DNA from 3 places in the Gordonia sp. NPDC003585 genome. Region 1 is predicted to be linked to each of the others. Evidence: riboswitches for the same ligand, from Rfam matches in the RefSeq annotation. Region 1 holds a riboswitch; each other region holds the start of a gene.

Region 1 (4,530 bases):
GTCCCGCTCCGTACGTACCGGGTTTGGACCCGAACACTCGGGTTACCGCGCGACGGTGGTCGCCGTGATCGGCCATCGAGGCGCGCACGTGGGCGGCGACGAAGTTCTGATCGTCGGGTTCGTCGGCCGCCGCGGCGAGCGCGACCGCGTCGTCGAGCATGGTCACCACGTGCGGGAACGCGTCGCGGAAGAAGCCGGAGATCCGCACGGTCACGTCGATGCGCGGACGACCCAGTTCGTCGAGGCCGATGAGTTCGAGACTGGTGACCCGCCGCGACGCCTCGTCCCACACCGGCATCACCCCGAGCAGCGCAAGGACCTCGGCGACGTCGTCGCCCGAGGTGCGCATCGCGCTCGTCCCCCACACCGACAGGCCCACAGACGCCGGATGGTGACCGTGATCGTTCACGTAGCGTTCGAGCAGCGAGTCGGCCATGGCCCGGCCGGTCTCCCATGCGAGCCGCGACGGGACCGCCTTGGGGTCGACGGAGTAGAAGTTGCGCCCGGTGGGCAGCACGTTGATCAGACCGCGCAGCGGCGATCCGCTCGGTCCGGCCGGGATGAAACCGCCACCCAGGGCGTGCAGAACCCGCGGCACCTCGTCGGTGGTCTGCCGCAGCCGGGGCACCACCTCGTGGGCGGCAAAGCGCAGTACGTCGGCCACGGCCGGCGGATGATCCGCGGACACCAGAGCGACCGTGTCGTCGCTCCAGTCGCCCTTCGCGCAAGCGGCAACCAGCTCGCGTGCCTGCGCCTCGACGGCGTCCACGTCACCGCGCGCGGATGCGCCGTCCTCGGTGAGGCCGAGGGCCTCGCGCAGTCCCGGCAGTGCGCTGGTGCCGCCCCAGAGTTGGCGCGCACGCAGCATGGCCAGCACGAGATCGACCTCGGCGTCGCCCTGCGGGGGCTCGCCGAGCACGTGCAGGCCGTCACGGATCTGGACGTCCTTGATCTCGCACAGCCATCCGTCGACGTGCAGGAGCATGTCGTCGAAGACCTCTTCGTCGGGCCGTTCACTGAGCCCGAGATCGTGATCCATCTTGGCGGCGGTGAGCAGGGTCCAGATCTGCTGGCGGATCGCGGGCAGCTTCGCCGGGTCGAGGGTGGAGATGTTGGCGTGCTCGTCGAGAAGCTGTTCGAGACGGGCGATGTCGCCATAGGACTCGGCGCGTGCCATCGGTGGGATCAGATGATCGACGAGGACGGCGTGGGCGCGCCGCTTGGCCTGGGTGCCCTCGCCCGGGTCGTTCACGAGGAACGGGTAGACGAGCGGCAGATCGCCCAGCGCCGCATCGGTGCCGCATCCGGCCGACATGCCCAGCGTCTTGCCGGGCAACCACTCAAGGTTGCCGTGCTTGCCGACGTGCACGATCGCGTCGGCCGCAAAACCCGCACCCTCGGACTGCGATGCCAGCCAGCGGTAGCTCGCCAGGTAGTGATGCGACGGCGGCAGGTCGGGGTCGTGGTAGATGGCGACCGGGTTCTCGCCGAAGCCGCGCGGCGGCTGAACCATGATCGCGATGTTCCCGAACGTCAGTGCCGCGATCACGATGTCGCCGTCGGCGTTGTGGGAGCGGTCGACGAAGAGGTCGCCGGGAGCTGGCCCCCAATGCTGCTCCATCCCGGCACGCAGTTCTTCTGGCAGGGTGCGATACCAGTCGTGGTAGTCGGCTGCCGACATACGAATCGGGTTGGCGGACAACGCTTCTTCGGTCAGCCAGTCCGGGTCCTGACCGCCCGCCGCGATGATCGCGTGGATCAGGGCGTCCGAATCGTCTTCGGCGAGACCGGGAATCGACGACTCCCCGCGCTCCGGCCCGATGTCGTACCCGGCGTCGCGCAGGGCGGTCAGCAAACGCAGGAGGCTTCGGGGGGTGTCGAGGCCGACGGCGTTGCCGATGCGGGCGTGCTTGGTCGGGTAGGCCGACAACATGATCGCGATGCGACGCTGCGCGGGCACGATGGACCGCAGGCGGGCGTGCGCAACGGCGATACCTGCCACGCGGGCGCAGCGTTCGAGGTCGGGCTGATACCAGGGCAGCCCGTTCTCGTCGAACTCCTTGAAGGAGAACGGCACCGTGATGATGCGGCCGTCGAACTCGGGAACCGCGACCTGGGTGGCCACGTCTAGGGGCGAGAGGCCGTCGTCGTTGTCTGCCCAGTCCGCGCGCGAACCCGTCAGACACAGCCCCTGCAGGATCGGGATGTCCAGCGCGGCAAGACGTTCGATGTTCCAGGCCTCGTCATCACCGCCGGCCGACGCAGTGGCCGGGGTGGCACCGCCTGCCGCGAGGACCGTCACCACGAGCGCGTCGGCGGTACCGAGCAGATCGATGAGATCGTCGGGCGCGGTACGCAGCGACGCGCAGAAGACGGGCAGGGCGTGTGCTCCGCGTTCCTCGATGGCGCCACACAGCGCATCGATGTAGCGGGTGTTGCCCGCGAGGTGTTGCGCGCGGTAATAGAGCACTGCGATCCGCGGGGCGTTCTCGGGCAGATCGGACCGGGCCGAGCGGTCGAGCACCCCCCACGCGGGCGTCTGCTGCGGCGGCTCGAACCCCAGCCCGGTCAGCAGCACGGTATCGGACAGGAAGTTGTGCAGACCCACCATGTTCTCCACCCCGCCGAAGGCGAGATAGTTGTGGGCTTCGGCGACCACACCCGACGGGACCGTCGACTGCGCCATCAGATCAGGGTCCGGTTGTTGCTCTCCCGAACACACCACGAGGGGTTTGCCGGTCGCGGCCACCGCGGCGAGGCCGTCCTCCCAGGCTCGTGTCCCGCCCAGGATGCGCACGACCAGAAGATCGGCGTCTGCGGCCAGGTCCGGGATGTCGTCGGCGAGGATGCGCGACGGATTCGCGCCGGCGATGTCGACCCCGTCCCGTTCGGCAGCCGCGGCGGCGGTGAGCAGATCGGTGTCCGAGGTCGAGAGCAGCAGGATCATCAGATCTCCTCGCCGGGATGTCGCGCCCGGAGCGTGTCGTAACGGTTGTGTCGTGATGCGGTGACCGGGGGCGCAGGTCTGACTTCGGTGCCGCGGAGTCGCTCTCACGACGCAGGGCTACCCGTCACAGTGGCGCGACCGTGCCGGACTCACACCGGCTTCTGTGCTCTCGGTGCATCGAGACTACCGAACCCGCAATCGCGAGCCGACCGGTGTAGAGCAGGGCATGCTGCGCGCGGTCGTACGCTGGACTGGTGAGCCAGCCTGCCGGACGATCCGCCGCCGACCGCTGCCCCGGGGTGTTCAGCACGCACCCGGCCGCCGACGGTCACCTCGCGCGCATCCGGCTCCCCGGCGGAGAGATCACCGGCCCCCAACTCGAGACCCTGGCCCGCGTCGCAACCGAGTGGGGCGACGGCCATCTCGAGCTCACGGCGCGAGCCAATCTGCAGTTGCGCGGCATCACCGATGTCGAGGCCGTCGCCGCCGCTGTCACCGGCGCAGGGCTGGTCCCGAGTGCGTCGCACGAGAAGATCCGGAACATCGAGGCAAGCCCGCTGTCGGGCCGCATCGGCGGTGTCGTAGACGTACGACCGATGATCCGGCTTCTCGACGAGCGGCTGCGAGCCGACGATCGATTCGCGGCGCTGTCCGGGCGATTCCTCTTCGGTCTGGACGACGGTCGCGGCGACATCACCCGACGCTCACCCGATGTCCACGCGGTGGCTCGCGCGAGCACCGACCATCGATCAGCCCGGCCCGGCCCGCTCGCCGACATAGTCGTCGGCGGTGCGACGCTCGGGTCGGCCACCGGGGCGGAATCGATCGTCGACGCGCTCCTCGTGGTCGCCGACGCGATGCTCGAGGTGGCGCCGACCGCGTGGCGGTTCGCCGACCTAGACGCCGCAGATCAGGCCCGCGTCGTCGAACGCGCTGGTAAAGGCCTAGATCCGGTCGGTGATGGCTACCCTCGGCCGGAAACCGAGACCGAACCGATCGTCGGGTGGTTCGAGCAGGACAACGGGATGGTGCTGCTCGGGTCGGTTGTCGAACTCGGCAGGCTGCCGGCCCGATTGGCCGAATTCCTGGCCGCCATCGGCGCTCCGATCATCTTCACGCCCGATCGCGAGATCCTGGTCTGCGACCTCACCGAGGGCGTCGCGGAGACCGTGGTGCGGGTGCTCGCACCGATGGGGCTGACCTTCGACGCGTCGTCGCCGTGGGCAGCGGTCAGCTGCTGTGCGGGAGCACCCGGCTGCAGCAATGGGCTGGCCCCGGTACGCGAGGATCTGCTCGCCCGTGTGGCGTCCGGGCAGGAGGTCACCGAGCGAGAACACTGGGTCGGGTGTGGCCGCGGGTGCGGTTCCCCGGTCACGCCACACCTGCGCGTCGAGGCCGGTCCGGACGGATATCGCACGACCGAACGCGGGCAGTAGCCGTCGAGCCCGGTGCGGGCGGCTCGATACACTGAGCCCACCATGACCGACTACCTGCGTGACGGCGCCGCGATCTATCGACAGTCATTCGCCACCATCCGCGCCGAATCCGACCTCACCGCATTTGCCCCCGACGTCGCCACGGTG
Region 2 (4,530 bases), on a different contig from region 1:
ACTTCAGGTCGTCCTCGATCTCGGCCCGCTGCTCCTTGCTCACCGAGCCATGGTGGGCGCGGGCCAAGGCGGTGGGTGCGCCGCCGCTGGCGCCGCTCGCCATAACAAGCGCAGGTGCGCCACCGGCTACACCGGGATTTGGCGCATTGGTGACCGGCGTCCCCGAGCGGTCGGCGTGGATCTCGTTGAGCCGAGCGGTGAGTCGTTCGGCGAGGCGCCGGGAGTTGGCGAAAACGATCGTTGCGCGGTTGCTTTCGATGGCGTCGACGATCGAGGCCTCCACATGCGGCCAGAGGGAGCCGGCGGTCGGGGAGAAGGCGTCGTCGAGGTCGTCGTCGGGTGCATCGGCGGGCGGCGGGATGTTCGCCATGTCCGGCACAGGCACGTCGACGCGCAGATCGAAGGTCTTCGCGGCGGGCGGTCGGACGACGCGGCAGGGACGGGAGCCGGCCAGGAACTGCGCGACCAACTCTGGCGGTCGGACGGTCGCCGACAACCCGATCCGCTGTGCCGGCTCGTCGAGCAGCTCGTCAAGTCGTTCAAGGGAGACCGCGAGATGGGTGCCGCGCTTGGTGCCGGCGACGGCGTGCACCTCGTCGACGATGACGGCGTCGACGTTGCGGAGAGTGTCGCGGACCGACGAGGTGAGGATCAGATACAGCGACTCGGGGGTGGTGATGAGGATGTCCGGTGGCTGCCGGGCAAGGAGCCGGCGCTGATTGGCCGGCGTGTCCCCCGAGCGCAGGCCGACGGTGATGTTCGGTTCGGGAAGGCCGAGCTCCTGGGCCGCACGCGTGATCCCGGTCAGGGGGGCGCGCAGGTTGCGCTCCACGTCGACCGCAAGTGCTTTGAGTGGCGAGATGTAGAGGACGCGGGTGCCGTGCGCGCGGTCGGGTTCGGCGGCCAGACGGTCGAGCGCCCACAGGAACGCCGACAGCGTCTTGCCAGACCCGGTAGGCGCGATGACCAGTGTGTTCTCACCGTCGGCGATGGAGTTCCATGCCCCGGTCTGAGCAGCAGTGGGCTCCGGGAAGGCGCCACTGAACCACCGCCGCGTCGGGGCGGTGAAGCGCTGCAGTACAGACGCGGTTCGGGCCACCTCGCCATCATCCCCTACGGCTGTGACAACTCCGTGGCGCGAGCGCGAGCAGGCCGAGCCGGTCAGGGTATAAGGTCAGCACACGCCAGTGCGGGGAATCCGGTGCAAGTCCGGAACGGTCGCGCCGCTGTGAACGACGGTCAACTGAGAATCGACGTGAGTCAGAGTGCCGCGCTGGTAACCGGTTCAAACGAACTGCCGACGCGTGATCGGCGAAAGGACAGGCAGATGACTGCTTCCACCAAGGCGGCACCCGCATCTCGGGCGCTCGCGGTACCCAATCTCTCCGTCGCCAGCGCGGCACTGTGGCTCAGCCTCACCGTGCTGCTGGCGTCGATGGCCTACTACTTCCTGGGCTACGACCAGGGCGCGGTGTCGGTGTTCGGTTCCGACACCCACATCCACGAGTTCGTCCACGACGCCCGCCACTTCCTCGGCTTCCCCTGCCACTGAGCGAATCTGAGCCAGGAGACAAATAAACATGGAGAAGAAGTTCATCGGCGCCGGCCTGTTCTCAGGCCTGATCGCCGGAATTCTGTCGTATCTGTTCGCCCGACTGTTCATCGAACCGCAGGTCGCCAAGGCCATCGACTACGAGGATCTGCGTTCGGGCGCCGAGGAGGAACTCGAGATCGCGGCGGGCGGACACGTCCACGGTGAGGGTGGCGAGGTGTTCACCCGCGCCATGCAGCAGAACCTCGGTGCCGGAGTCGGCACGCTGGTGTTCGCGTTGTGCATGGGCGCGTTCTTCGCAGTCGCGTTCACCGTGCTGTGGACCTATGTCGGACGGCGTTACCCTGCGACCGATCCGCGGTGGCTCGCCGGCGCACTCGGGGTGATCGGGTTCGTGTCTTTCTTCGCGGTTCCGTTCTTCGCGTACCCGGCGAATCCGCCGGCGGTCGGCGACGACGACACCATCGGCGCGCGCTCGGGTGCATTCCTGACCATCACGTTGATCTCGGTGGGCGCGGCGATTGCGGCCGTCGTGTTCGCGTTCTGGTTGCGCCCCCGCATCGGCGGGCTCGTCTCGGCCATCGTGAGCGTGGTGGGGTACCTGGCGGTGATCACCGTCGCGGTGACTCTGCTGCCGGAGTTCCACGAGGTGCCCAAGGAGTTGCGCAACGACCAGGGCGTGATCGTCGCCCCCGGGTTCCCCGGTGACGTCATCGGCGACTTCCGGGTGTACGTGATCGCCAACCAGGTGATCCTGTGGACCGTGCTGACCGTCGTGTTCGCCCTGGTTCTCGGCTACCTGGCGCGGCCTAAGACGTCGGCGACGGCGTCGAAGGGCATCACGGCCGAGGTCAACTGAGGTCATGCAGATCATCACCGCCGGCCGCACCGGCCCCAATCGGGACCTGCGGTTCGGCGGTGATCTGTCTCTGGACGACGCCGGACGGCGCACGGTCAACGATTTGCGACGCACGGTCAGCGATATGGGGCGCACGGTCAGCGGGCCAGAGACGGTGGCGCTGGAGACGTCGGCGCTCTTGAGTGGGCAGTTCGACGTCGACGACGCATTGCGCACGATGGACTTCGGGGAGTGGGCAGGGAAGCTGCCCGAGGAGATCGATCCTTCGGCACTCGGCCTCTGGTTTTCGACTCCGGATGCGTGCCCGCACGGCGGGGAGACGGTGGCCGACTTTGTTGCGCGCATTCATGACTGGCGTGCGTCGGCGACGTTCGGGGTGTGCGTGGTGTCGATGCCGGTCGCGCAGGCGTTGCTCGTCGACGATGCTGCAGGCTACTTCGCAATCGAGGTCCGGCCGGCGACGTCGTATCAACTCTGATTCTGGTTGCCATGGCGCTCGCTTTCCGAGCGCCGTGGCAACCAGTGCGACGGTGAAACATTTAGGCCCAAGTGTGTCTTTACTTCCGGAGTGACACCTGACACAGTGAAACTGAAACGTGTTTTAGTTGTCTCGAGATGCGAGGTGGAGATGTTCGAGTGGTCCGACGAGGATCTGATGGTGCGCGACGCCCTGCGGGCGTTCATCGACAAGGAGATCCGACCGCACATCGATGAGCTCGAGACCGGGCAGCTGCCGCCCTACGACATCACCCGCAAGCTGCTGTCGACCTTCGGTGTCGACGCCATGGCCAAGGACGCCTTGGAGAAGGAGCTCGCCGCCGAGGCCGAGGGCAAGAAATCGTCGGGTGGCGGTGGCGGCAGCATGGCCTCGTCGATGTTCATGATCGTCAACATCGAACTTGCCGGTGTCTGCCTCGGACTCGTCGGATCGATGGGCGTCAGCATGGGGCTCACGGCGTCGACGATCCGCGGCAAAGGCACTCTCGCACAGAAGAAGCGGTGGCTTCCCGAGCTGGTCACGATGGAGAAGGTGGGCGCGTGGGCGATCACCGAACCCGACTCCGGCTCCGACGCACTGGGCGGCATGAAGACCACGGTCAAGCGCGACGGCGACGACTACATCCTCAACGGGCAGAAGACCTTTATCACCAATGGCCCGTACGCCGACACCATCGTGGTGTTCGCCAAAGTCGACGACGGCAGCAACACCCCGATGCGTGACCGCAAGGTGCTGTCCTTCGTCCTCGACAAGGGGATGCCGGGTCTCACCCAGGGCAAGGCGTTCAAGAAGATGGGCATGATGAGTTCGCCGACCGGTGAGCTCTTCTTCGACAACGTGCGCCTCGGCAAGGACCGTCTCCTCGGCGAGACCGAGGACACCGGCGAGGATTCACGCGGTTCGGAAGGTGCGAAGGCCGGCTTCACCGCCGAGCGGGTCGGCATCGCGGCGCTGGCGATGGGCATCATCAACGAATGCCTGCGTCTGTCCCTCGATTACGCCAAGACACGCAAGTTGTGGGGCCAGGAGATCGCGCAGTTCCAGCTCATCCAGCTCAAGCTTGCCGAAATGGAAGTCGCGCGAATCAATGTGCAGAACATGCTCTTCAGTGCGATCGAGCGGACTCAGGCCGGCAAGCCGCTGAGCCTGTCGGAGGCGTCGGCGATGAAGCTGTACTCGTCCAAGGCCGCGACCGACGTCGCGATGGAGGCGGTGCAGCTCTTCGGTGGAAACGGCTACATGGCCGAGTACCGCGTCGAGCAGCTTGCGCGAGATGCCAAGTCGCTCATGATCTATGCCGGCAGCAACGAGATCCAGGTGACCCACGTCGCCAAGGGGTTGTTGCGCGGCTGAGCCTTATTCACTCGGTGATCATCAACACGATGAGAGCGATGTTGAGCATGACGATCATCGCCGCCGCGGCCCCTGCGACGATCTGCAGGGGTCGCGAGTCGGTGAAGGAGCCCATGAGCTTGCGGTCGGCGGTGAGCCGACCCAGCGGGATGATGGCGAAGGGGATGCCGAAGCTCAGCACCACCTGGCTGATCACCAGGGCCCAGGTGGGTTCGACACCGACCCAGAGCACCACCACTGCCGGGACGAGGACGAGTGTTCGGCGCA
Region 3 (4,530 bases), on a different contig from region 1:
ATCGACGGGTTCGGTCTTCGCCACCGGCGAGATCGTCGGCAAGCGCATCAAGAAGGAAGACGTCGCGGCGACCGTTCGCGCCGACGGCCTGGCCACCGTGATCGGCGGATCGTTCAACTCGTTCCCCTACACCGCGTTCTCCGAGAACGTCGGACTGGTGCGTCTGACCGGCGTCAAGAGCCGCTGGGTCGTCGCCTGCGCCGGAGTCATCATGATCATCCTCGGTGTGCTGCCCAAGCTGGCCAAGGTCGTCGAGTCCATTCCCGCACCGGTTCTCGGCGGCGCGGCGCTGATCATGTTCGCGACGGTCGCGATCGTCGGCATCCAGACCCTGACAACCGTCGACTTCACCGACCACCGCAACCTGATCATCTCGGCGACGTCGCTGGCCATCGCCCTCTACGTCGAGCACTCGCAGTCCTCGCCCCCCACCACCGTGATGGCCAAGGACGGCACCCCGATCGAGGTGCCCGCACTGCCCGGCGTGGACCAGGCGATGCCCAACATCTTCCTACAGATACCCTTCTCCACCGGCATCACCATGGGCGCGATCAGCGCAATCCTGTTGAACCTCTTGTTCTTCCACATCGGACGCAAGGGCCCGGCGGTTGCCGGCGGCGGTGCGATCACCCTGGACGAGGTCAACGCGATGTCGATCGAGCAGTTCCGCGCGACCTTCGGTGGCGTGGTGCAGAACGTCGACTGGGTGCTCGACCGCGCCTTCGAACAGCGGCCGTTCGAGGATGTCCACGATCTGCGCAGCGCGTTCCAGGAAGCGATGCTCACCGGCAGCGACGACCAGCACATGCAGCTCATCCAGGCCTTCCCCGACCTCGGCGCCGAGGACGAGGACACCGGCGAGCTCATCGCGGTCGACCACAAGGGTCTCTCGCACCTGGAGGAAACCGAACACGAGAACGTGGTGAACCTCGCGTCGGCCTACCGCGAGCACTTCGGGTTCCCGCTGGTGATCTGTGCCCGCGAGACCGAACGCTACGACCGCGTGCTGCGCAACGGCTGGGCACGCATGGACAACTCCGAGACGTCGGAGAAGTCCTTTGCGCTCATCGAGATCGCGAAGATCGCCAACTACCGCTTCGATGATCTCGTCGCCGACGCCAATCCGATCACCTCGGCCCGATTCAGCCGCCAGCCCGAACTCTCTTAGGGTAGGGGTATGCGACGGGTGGATTGGCGTGGGCTCGAGAGTTTCAACGAGCTCAGCGAACGGCAGGCGATCAGCACGCTCTACGAGTGCTGCAGCTCGTCGATCTGGGCCCTTCGGGTTGCCCGGGCACGTCCGTTCGCCGACGAGGAAGCACTGCTCGAGTACGCGGATCTGATTCTCGCCGAGCTGACCGACGCCGACCTCGACGAGGCGTTGTCGGGCCATCCCCGCATCGGGGACCGGCCCGACAACCCGTCGTCGCAGCGTGAACAAAGCGGGGTATCGGGCGCCGACCCGGCCGTGCTGACCGAGCTGAAGGATCTGAACAAGGCCTACGACGACAAGTTCGGCCACGTCTACCTGGTGTTCGCCAACGGACGCCCGGCCGACGAACTACTCGCGATCCTCAAGGAACGCATCCGCAACGACGCCGACACCGAACGACGCGTGCTGCGCATGGAGCTCGCGAAGATCAACCGCAGCAGGCTGATTCGGATGCTGGCACCGGCCGGACAATTCGCCGACGAGAAGGCGGGCTGATGACCGGGTTGTCCACGCACGTCCTCGACGCGGTGTCCGGCTCTCCGGCGGTCGGGGTGGCGGTCGCCCTGCAGGACGCGAGCGGTACCGAGTTGGCCTCGGGCAGTACGGATTCCGACGGACGTATCGGTCAGGTCAACACCGATCCGCTGGTGCCGGGGATCTACCACCTCGTCTTCGACACCGGAGAATGGTTCGCCGACAACGACATCAACGGCTTCTATCCGGAGATCGACATCTGCTTCGAAGTAGACGATCCCGACCGGCACTACCATGTGCCGGTTCTACTCAGCCCGTACTCGTACTCGACGTATCGGGGTAGTTGATCTCCCGCTCGACCTTGAGGTGCCCCACTTCCGCTCCCTGAGGTGCCACACTCCCGCTCCACCTTGAGGTGCCCCAACTTCCGCTCCCTGAGGTGCGAGGAGCGCAAGCCGCCGGGCTGAGGAGCCCCATTGCGAGGTACGAGCATGGAGCGTCTCGAAGTCGACGAGCCTCGAAGGGCCTGGTGAGATGACGTCGCCAGGCCTTCGAGGCTCCTCGCAAGGGCTCGTCGCACCTAGCTCAGGCAGCGGAGGAGGGTTCGCACCTGGCCTGCGGTAGGGGATAGAGACGCCACAACAACAGCGACGCCGCCCGGAAAATCCGGACGGCGTCGCTGTTAAGTCGGTGTCAGAGCTTGGTGACCGAGGTCGCCTGGGGACCCTTGGGACCCTGCTCCACCTCGAACTCGACGCGCTCTGCCTCGTCGAGGCTGCGGTATCCGCCGCCCTGGATGGCCGAGTAGTGAACAAAGACGTCACCATCGGTGCTGTTGTCGGGAGCGATGAAGCCGAAGCCCTTTTCGCTGTTGAACCACTTGACGGTTCCTTGAGCCATGATGCTGTGTACTTCTCTCTTTATGCAGACGTGCCTCAATTGAGGCGCGCCGATACATCTTGCCACACTGCGGGCCACCAAGGTGAATCGTGTCCACACCGCCCTGTTGTCGAGGCACTGCGGGACGGTAGCCTGACACACGCAACTGGTTCGCCGACCGGGTTGACTATGGAGCCCCTGCTCCCGCGTTCGGCGTCGAACCTGTCCCACACGGGACGGGTGAGAGGGAATCCGGTGAGAATCCGGAACTGTCCCGCAGCGGTATGTCGGAACGACCGCCGTCACAAGCACTGGACCACGGGTCTGGGAAGCGACGGCCAGTAGGACCGCGCAGCAGAGACCTTCTGCCGCGCCCGCCGACGAGTCCGAAGACCTGCCAGCGGTACCGGACGCGCCGCGTCCGGTGGCTCACCGCCTCGTGGAATGGGCGCTGGTCGAAGAAGACGAATCGTGCTGTGGCAGTGCCGTGCGCGATGGGGCTTGTCGACCCTCCCTGCCGGCGGCGGACCATCCACATCGTTTGCAGGAGAAGCATTTCCATGTCAACCTCTGGGAAATCACCGGCTCGCCGGTTCACCACAACTGTCCTGGGTACACCCCGGATCGGGGCCCGTCGGGAGCTCAAGCGCGCTGTCGAGGGCTACTGGGCCGGACGCGTCTCGGCCACCGACCTCGACAAGGTCGCCGCCGATCTTCGTCGTCAGACCTGGCAGGAACTCGCCGACGCCGGGCTGGACTCGATCCCGGTCAACTCGTTCTCGTACTACGACCAGATGCTCGACACCGCCGCCATGCTCGACGCACTGCCGCCGCGCGTGGCCGGCATCGACGATCCGCTCGACCGCTACTTCGCCGCCGCACGCGGCAACGCCGACGTCACTCCGCTGGAGATGACCAAGTGGTTCGACACCAACTACCACTACCTGGTGCCGGAGATCTCCGACTCGACGACGTTCCGGTTGCGCCCCGAGAAGGTTCTCGCCGAGATCGCGCAGGCCCACGGCCTGGGCGTCGCTGCCCGGCCGGTGATCATCGGACCGGTCACGTTCCTTGCGCTGGCCAAGGCGGTCGACGGCGCCGCTCACCCGATCACACGCATCGACGACGTGCTGCCCGCCTACTTCGAGCTCCTCGACCATTTGGTCGACGCCGGCGTCGAATGGGTGCAGTTCGACGAGCCCGCGCTGGTCACCGACGCCGTCGAGGGCCTGCCGCAACTCGCCGGTGCTGTATACCAACGCCTCGCCGGGGTCTCGCGCCGGCCGGCGATCCTCGTCGCCACCTACTTCGGCGACCCGGGCAGCGCGCTCGGCGAACTCGCCCGCACCGGTGTCGAGGGCATCGCCGTCGATCTCGTGGAGGGCAGCGTCGACTCCGTCGCCGCCGTCCCCGAGCTCGCCGACAAGCTGGTCGTCGCAGGTGTCGTCAACGGGCGCAACATCTGGCGCACCGACCTGGACAAGGCCCTGGGAACCCTCGGTTCCATCCTCGGGTCGGTCGGCAACCTTGCGGTCTCCACGTCGTGCTCCACGCTGCACGTGCCCTACACCCTCGACGCCGAGGACACGCTCGACGACAACCTCCGCGGTTGGCTGGCCTTCGCGTCGGAGAAGTATCGCGAGGTCGCGGCGCTGGCTCACGCCCTGCGCGACGGTCGCGACAGCGAGGCAGCAGCGTTCGACGAGAGCCGGCGCGCGCTGGCCACCCGTGAGACCGATGACCGGCTGCACGACCCGGCGGTCCGCGCCCGGCTGGAGGCCGTGACGTCGGCCGACATCACCCGCGGTGAGGCCGCCGCCCGGCTGGAGCAGCAGTACGAGCAGCTGGGTCTGCCTCCGCTGCCCACCACCACGATCGGCTCCTACCCGCAGACCTCGGCCATCCGACTGGCTCGGGCCGCGCTGCGCAAGGGCGAGATCGATGAGGCGGAGTACGAACGCCGC

The links. A riboswitch is a leader RNA that binds a small molecule or an ion and turns the genes downstream of it on or off. The one in region 1 is predicted to bind cobalamin.
Region 2: another riboswitch for cobalamin. It lies ahead of ABZW74_RS04845 (CbtB-domain containing protein); the one in region 1 lies ahead of cobN (cobaltochelatase subunit CobN).
Region 3: another riboswitch for cobalamin. It lies ahead of metE (5-methyltetrahydropteroyltriglutamate--homocysteine S-methyltransferase); the one in region 1 lies ahead of cobN (cobaltochelatase subunit CobN).

The regions. Positions count from the first base shown of each region.
Region 1 is NZ_JBEXMX010000004.1:35,334-39,863, reverse strand. Features, by position in the region: gene cobN (cobaltochelatase subunit CobN) at 1-2,947, opposite strand, end outside; cobalamin riboswitch at 2,999-3,158, opposite strand; gene ABZW74_RS01730 (precorrin-3B synthase) at 3,202-4,383, shown strand; gene ABZW74_RS01725 (precorrin-8X methylmutase) at 4,426-4,530, shown strand, end outside.
Region 2 is NZ_JBEXMX010000012.1:14,112-18,641, reverse strand. Features, by position in the region: gene ABZW74_RS04850 (ATP-dependent helicase) at 1-1,099, opposite strand, end outside; cobalamin riboswitch at 1,161-1,291, shown strand; gene ABZW74_RS04845 (CbtB-domain containing protein) at 1,328-1,552, shown strand; gene ABZW74_RS04840 (CbtA family protein) at 1,581-2,411, shown strand; gene ABZW74_RS04835 (histidine phosphatase family protein) at 2,416-2,889, shown strand; gene ABZW74_RS04830 (acyl-CoA dehydrogenase family protein) at 3,040-4,263, shown strand; gene ABZW74_RS04825 (Nramp family divalent metal transporter) at 4,271-4,530, opposite strand, start outside.
Region 3 is NZ_JBEXMX010000046.1:26,762-31,291, forward strand. Features, by position in the region: gene ABZW74_RS14305 (solute carrier family 23 protein) at 1-1,168, shown strand, start outside; gene uraD (2-oxo-4-hydroxy-4-carboxy-5-ureidoimidazoline decarboxylase) at 1,178-1,708, shown strand; gene uraH (hydroxyisourate hydrolase) at 1,708-2,034, shown strand; gene ABZW74_RS14320 (cold-shock protein) at 2,381-2,587, opposite strand; cobalamin riboswitch at 2,749-2,983, shown strand; gene metE (5-methyltetrahydropteroyltriglutamate--homocysteine S-methyltransferase) at 3,127-4,530, shown strand, end outside.